Linked DNA regions of Algoriphagus sp. Y33. The protein of the gene in region 1 binds, or shares a complex with, the protein of each later gene. Links are inferred from orthologs where the notes say so. Each region holds a gene or a part of one and is shown on either strand. Other genes may lie near its edges. The genes, in order: dnaB and dnaG.

Region 1 (3,167 bases):
CTGCTCCGTCAATTATCAAATCAAAGCCATCTACGTTAGTTAGTGCCTTCGATGTCCAGTTGCTATACTGATAGTCAAATACATGTGTCACTCCTAATGCATGGGCTTTTTCCAATTTTTTCTTACTGCTGCTGCTTGTAGAAACTTTGGCATCTAAGGCCAGCCCAAACTGCACAGCAAACTGAGCCACGCCGCCTCCAAAGCCGGTGACCAGCAGATTTTCCCCCGGCTGAATGCTTCCCTTATAAGTAAGGGCACGAAAAGCAGTCAAACCTGCAAGAGGCAATGCTCCCGCCTCCTCCCAAGATAAATGGTCAGGCTTAGTGTGAAGCCTATCTACAGGTACAATCACCGATTCAGCCAATGTTCCATTCCCCGGCATTCCGAGAATCTCAAAAGATGCACTTTGTACTTTTTGGTTTTCCCCCCAATTCATTGCGGGATTAACGATCACCTCTTTTTGCAACCATTCTTTATCCACACCCTCTCCCAGCTCAGTTACTATCCCGGCACCATCAGAACCGAGAATCACGCCATCTTTAATATTCGGATATAACCCTTGGCGGCACCATTCATCCCTGTGATTCAATGCTGCCGCTTTGATGGAAACCCGAACTTCTCCCTCGGACACCCCCTTTTCCTGAACTTCAGTCAAAAGCAGGTTGGAATTCTTAGTACTATCTAATGTAATTGCCTTCATATCCAAAAATTAAAAAGCATCTTCAGAATTATTTCTATTCAGTAGCTCATCTCCATCATCGCTGTTGGCTTTACTCTGGAGTTTGATTGTATTTCCTGAATCAAATTCAGACACTCCGCTTGACTGAGCGGCAAAAGTTGGTCTGTACAGAGCATTTCCACCTTGAGGATCTTGCATAGTCCCAAAGCCGTCCAAATCCTGAAACTTAGTATATCTACCGATAAATCGAAGTCTTACCGTATCCAAAGAACCATTTCTGTGTTTTGCGATGATTACTTCCCCTACCCCTTGAGTAGAGTTATTGTCCTCATCTTCAGTGATTCCATAATATTCGGGACGGTACAGGAACATCACCATATCGGCATCTTGCTCAATAGCACCCGATTCCCTCAAATCCGAAAGCTGTGGACGCTTATCCCCGCCCCTTGTTTCCACAGCTCTGGAAAGCTGCGAGAGCGCAATTACGGGCACCTCAAGTTCTTTTGCGATTTTCTTCAAGGCCCGGGAAATACTCGCAATCTCCTGTTCACGGTTTCCTCCTCCTCCACTTTTGGAATCACCGGACATCAACTGTAAATAATCGATTACAATCATCTGAATATCGTGCTGCGCCTTAAGCTTTCTACATTTCGCCCGCAATTCAAGAATGGAAAGTGCAGGCGTATCGTCAACAAAAAGTGGAGCTTTGGATAGCTTGGCAGTCTTATGAACCAATTGAGCCCATTCATGCTCTGCAAGTGTTCCTTTTTTTATTTTCTCAGAATCAAGCTCAGCTTCTGAAGAAATCAAACGATTCACCAACTGAATGGAAGACATCTCCAATGAGAAAATAGCAACGGGACGATTGTGATCCACAGCGGCGTTTCTCAATACCGAAAGTACAAACGCCGTCTTTCCCATCGCGGGACGTGCTGCAATAATTACCAAATCTGATTTCTGCCATCCCGAGGTCACCCGATCTAATGCTGTCAAACCGGAAGGAACTCCAGTAAGTCCATCTTTCTGTCCTTTTCTGGCTTCCAATTCGATAATAGCATCCCGCATGATGGACTTCATGTCAGAATAATTTTTTCGGATATTTTTTTCGGATATCTCAAAAAGATTCTGCTCCATCTTGTCCAACAACTCAAAAACATCGGTTGTTTCCTCGTATGCATCTTTTTGAATATCTGAAGCAATTCTGATCATCTCACGCTTGATCGATTGTTCGGTGATAATCCTTGCATGATATTCGATATTAGCCGCAGAAGCTACTTTGGAAGTAAGTTCGGTTACATAAAAGGCACCCCCTGCAATCTCCAGATTACCGCTTTTTCGAAGCTGGGAAGTCACGGTAAGCAAATCAATAGGCTGACTTTCGGTAAATAAATCCAGAATAGCCTGAAAAATAACCTGATGCGAATCCTTATAGAAACTCTCTACCTTCAGAATATCTATCACATTCGTAAGCGCTTCCTTTTCCAGCATCAAAGCACCAAGCACAGCCTCCTCAAGATCAATGGCTTGCGGGGGCATTTTACCCAGCATATTGGAATTTTGATTGTTAGGCTTGTTGCGGGTGATACGTGGATTGCTGCTTTTCTCGGTCATAGAACAAATGTATTGGGAAAAAGGCAAGAGTTTTAAACAACTTCTGCCCAGAGTTATCAACACTCGAAGAGCTCAATAATCAAGCCCCAAAGGAAAATCATTTAGAAAAAAACATCGATTCTTTTTGCCTGAAACCGGAGACAGAACTGAGTAGGGAAAAGAGCCGTTGATACTCAAAAAGTTGAATATCCGGTGAATTGTACTGCAAATCGGGGTTAACTTGTAAAGGCAATCCATACCACTCAGAGAAAAAGTTTTGAATAAGAAGTACAGGGCTCCTCAGCAGCCAATAATTATTTTTAAGTTTGATCTGAAATTACCACTCTTTACTTTCCCTAATGAATAACTATCACTTTATAGCCGTAGGTGGAGCCGTGATGCATAATTTGGCGCTGGCACTGGTAGAAAAAGGCTATCAGGTTACAGGTTCGGACGATGAAATCTACGAGCCCTCCAGGACAAGATTAGAAAAAGCCGGGGTTTTACCTGCTGAGTACGGCTGGTTTCCTGAGAAAATCACTTCAGACTTGGATGGCATCATTCTGGGAATGCATGCCAGAATTGATAATCCAGAGCTACTCAAGGCACAAGAGTGCGGAATACCCATTTATTCCTTTCCTGAGTTTATATACAACCAGAGTCAGTACAAAAAGCGGGTGATCGTGGCCGGTTCTCATGGCAAAACATCTATCACTTCGGTGATTCTCCATGTGCTGAAAGATCAGCAAATTGATTTTGACTACTTGGTCGGTGCCCAGATCGAGGGGTTTGACCTGATGGTAAAACTGTCGGATGCTCCCCTGATCATCATAGAAGGCGATGAATACCTCACTTCTCCACTGGACAGAACTCCGAAGTTTTTCCATTATAAGCATGA
Region 2 (3,213 bases), 810 kb from region 1 along the record:
ATTATATTTTTGTCTCCGACCTTTTTCACCGTTGGTTGCTCAGCTTCTACATTGAACATGGTAGGAATAGACGGCCCCGAAATATCGGCATCGATCAATCCTACTTTTGCTCCTGATTTTGCCAAGGAAACTGCAAGATTTACCGCTGTGGTAGATTTACCGACACCGCCTTTGCCTGAGGCTATGGCGATGATATTCTTCACTTGCGGCAGCACAGGCGCCGCATCTCTGACCGTAGTGACTTTGGAGGTCATGAATAAATCCCATTCAGGTTCTTTTCCAAAGTCTTCTTCGAGTACTTCTAGGCAATTGTTTTTGATGACTTCTTTCAGCGGGCAGGCTGGAGTAGTGAGAACTACGTTGAGGCTGACTTTATTACCGCTGATTTCAATTTTCTGTATCATTCCCAAAGTAACCAGATCCCTCTTTAAATCAGGGTCTTGTACTCGGGAAAGTGTTTTCAGGATATTATCCTTAGTTAACTGCATGAGGTGAATGTTCTAATTTTGCGCAATTTAGAGCTTAAAGACTTCTAAATAAAGAATGAAAGTAAAATGTATTCTACCTGTGAACTGGGAGAAACTCAGGAAAGTTCTCATTTTTTAGATTGAGCCATTAACTTTGCTCCATTCATTTTCCTATGGGCATCAGCAAACTTACTACGGACAAGGTCAAAGAACGCATGGACATCGAAGAGGTGATCGGCGATTATTTGCCTATGAAAAAGAAGGGCCAAAATCTCTGGGCCAACTGCCCGTTTCATGGAGAAAAAACGCCTTCGTTTTCGATTTCCCCCGCCAAGCAAATTTATAAATGCTTTGGCTGTGGCAAAGCAGGGGACCCCATTCAGTTCGTAATGGACATTGAAGGCATAGGTTTTCAGGAAGCAATCAAGCATATTGCGGGTAGGTATGGGATCGAAGTGGAAGAGGACGAAACCCGCACACCTGAGCAGAACGAAGCTCAAAACGAACGGGAAAGTTTATTGATCGCTTTGGGGTTTTCCCGGGATTTTTTTGTCAGGAACCTTCAAACTGCTGAGGGAAAATCAATTGGCCTCAGTTATTTCAAAGAGCGGGGATTTACTCCTGCAATTATCGAAAAGTTTGATTTGGGTTATGCGTTGGAAGGTTGGGACAATCTTCTAAAAGCTGCCAAATCATCCGGATTCAGTGAGGAAGTGCTCTTGAAGGCAGGCTTGATCCTGCAGAAAGAAGGTGACGCTTCCAGAGTCTACGACAGGTTCAGAAACCGGGTGATTTTCACCATCCACAATATCAGTGGAAAGCCACTTGGATTTGGCGCACGGATTCTTACCAAGGATAAAAACCAGCCTAAGTACATCAACTCTCCTGAGACTCCTGTCTATCACAAAAGTGATGTGCTCTACGGGATGTTTCAGGCCAAAAAGGCGATTAGAGAAAAGGACAATTGCTATCTGGTAGAAGGATATACCGATGTGGTAAGCCTGCATCTGTCCGGAATAGAGAATGTTGTTGCTTCTTCAGGAACTTCGCTTACTGAAGGACAAATCAAGCTGATTAAGCGGTTTACGGATCAAGTTACTGTACTATATGATGGGGATGCGGCAGGGATAAAGGCTTCACTACGTGGTATTGACCTACTGCTGGAAGGTGGCTTGAATGTGAAAGCGGTAGTTTTCCCCGACGGAGAAGATCCGGACAGTTATTCAAGAAAAGTCGGTTCACAGGCATTTCAGGATTATCTGGAGAAGAATAGCCGGGATTTTATTGGCTTCAAAATTAGCTTGTACAAAGAAGAGTTTACCAAGAACCCGATCCGAAAAGCAGAAGTGATCCGTGAGGTAGTTCAAAGTATTGGGAAAATTCCGGATCCGATTATTCGCTCAGTATATGCCAAAGAAGCTTCGGGACTCCTAAGCATAGAAGAAGATATCATTCATGCTGAGTTGAATAAATTGATTCTGAAGGGCCAGAAGGAAAAATTTAATAACCAAAAAGATGACCTTTTTGCCGAGCAGGCAATGGAGGAACTGATTCCTGATGAAACGGCCACTTCTTTTTCTGAAATCCTAAAAATCCAAGAACGTGAAATGATTAGAATCTTGGTGAATTACGGCTGGCAAAAATTGGGTGATGAGGAAATGCACTTGTGCCAATACCTGCTATCGGAGACAGAGGATCTGGAGTTCACCACACCCATCTACAATAAAATTTTGGATCTCTATCGAAAGAGCCTCCTTCAGGGTGAGATCCCGACCGCCGAGTTTTTTATAGGGCTGGGAGATCAAGCTGTGCAAAAGGAAGTGATAGATCTAGTCACTGTACGGCATGAAGTATCCCGTCACTGGACGGATACCCATCAGATTATTATCAATACTGAATCTGACGACCTCACGATGACAGGCTTCAAATCCATTCTGAGATTGAAGCGCAAGATGGTGCACAAGCTTATGGAAGAGGCTAAGGAGAAAATAAAAAATGCAGAATCCGAGCATCTTTCCGATGATAAAGTACATGAGTTTCAGGTGATCTACTTTGAGCTCAAAAAAGTTCAGCTTGAGATTGATAGAGAGTTGGGGATAGTGATTGGATAAAACCAAACTTTATTTGGCTCCTACCTGTTTAAGATTTGAAAGCGTGTAAATTTGTCTTTCTAAGTAGTAATTCAAACACAAACTTCGTGGAAAAATATATTCTGGATCCAATTGAAGATGCCATAGCAGCAATCAAAAATGGAGAAGTAATCATCGTAGTAGATGATGAGGACAGAGAAAATGAAGGTGATTTCGTATGTGCGGCTGAGACTGTCACCCCTGAGATCATCAATTTTATGGCTACTCACGGACGGGGGCTGATCTGTGCGCCGTTGATAGAAGATCGCTGTGAAAAGCTTGGATTGGAGCTGATGGTTGGCAATAATACCGCTGCCTTCGAAACCCCATTTACCGTGTCTGTAGATTTGATTGGACATGGATGCACTACCGGGATTTCTACCGCCGATAGAGCTAAAACGATCAAAGCACTGGTGGATGATTCTATTGACCCTAACGAACTTGGTAAACCGGGGCATATATTTCCACTTAAAGCAAAAAGAGGTGGAGTGCTGAGAAGAGCGGGACATACCGAAGCGGCTATCGATTTGGCCCGTTTGGCAGGATATTCTCCCGCAGGAGTTCTGGTGGAAATCATGAATGAAGATGGGACCATGGCCCGACTTCCCGACCTAGTG

The links.
Region 2: the proteins of dnaB (region 1) and dnaG are in contact, whole or in part, in a crystal structure (PDB 2R6A), measured with the Geobacillus stearothermophilus proteins. The link is inferred for Algoriphagus sp. Y33 from one-to-one orthologs. Residues at the interface, in WP_033016901.1 of Geobacillus stearothermophilus: Ser13, Glu15, Ala16, Gln18, Glu91, Leu92, Asp94, Ala95, Val96, Pro97, Thr98, Ala99, Ala100, Asn101, Tyr104, Tyr105, Ile108; in WP_049624496.1 of Geobacillus stearothermophilus: Lys456, Leu457, Leu458, Pro459, Ala460, Asn463, Ala464, Leu467, Leu535, Leu536, Ile537, Ala538, Gln544, Glu545, Asp548, Tyr549, His552.

What each region holds. Positions count from the first base shown.
Region 1 is NZ_CP061947.1:2,243,490-2,246,656, forward strand. The notes cover bases 1-2,840. They hold dnaB (replicative DNA helicase), read right to left. Parts: upstream 2,291-2,840; coding sequence 710-2,290; downstream 1-709. Other genes in these bases: ID165_RS09100 (zinc-binding dehydrogenase), read right to left, coding at 1-700; murC (UDP-N-acetylmuramate--L-alanine ligase), read left to right, coding at 2,629-2,840. In the rest of the region: more of murC, read left to right, coding at 2,841-3,167. UniProt on the Escherichia coli protein: The main replicative DNA helicase, it participates in initiation and elongation during chromosome replication. Travels ahead of the DNA replisome, separating dsDNA into templates for DNA synthesis.
Region 2 is NZ_CP061947.1:1,434,299-1,437,511, forward strand. Bases 224-3,109 are described here. They hold dnaG (DNA primase), read left to right. Parts: upstream 224-640; coding sequence 641-2,578; downstream 2,579-3,109. Other genes in these bases: ID165_RS05845 (Mrp/NBP35 family ATP-binding protein), read right to left, coding at 224-488; ID165_RS05855 (bifunctional 3,4-dihydroxy-2-butanone-4-phosphate synthase/GTP cyclohydrolase II), read left to right, coding at 2,665-3,109. In the rest of the region: more of ID165_RS05845, read right to left, coding at 1-223; more of ID165_RS05855, read left to right, coding at 3,110-3,213. UniProt on the Escherichia coli protein: RNA polymerase that catalyzes the synthesis of short RNA molecules used as primers for DNA polymerase during DNA replication.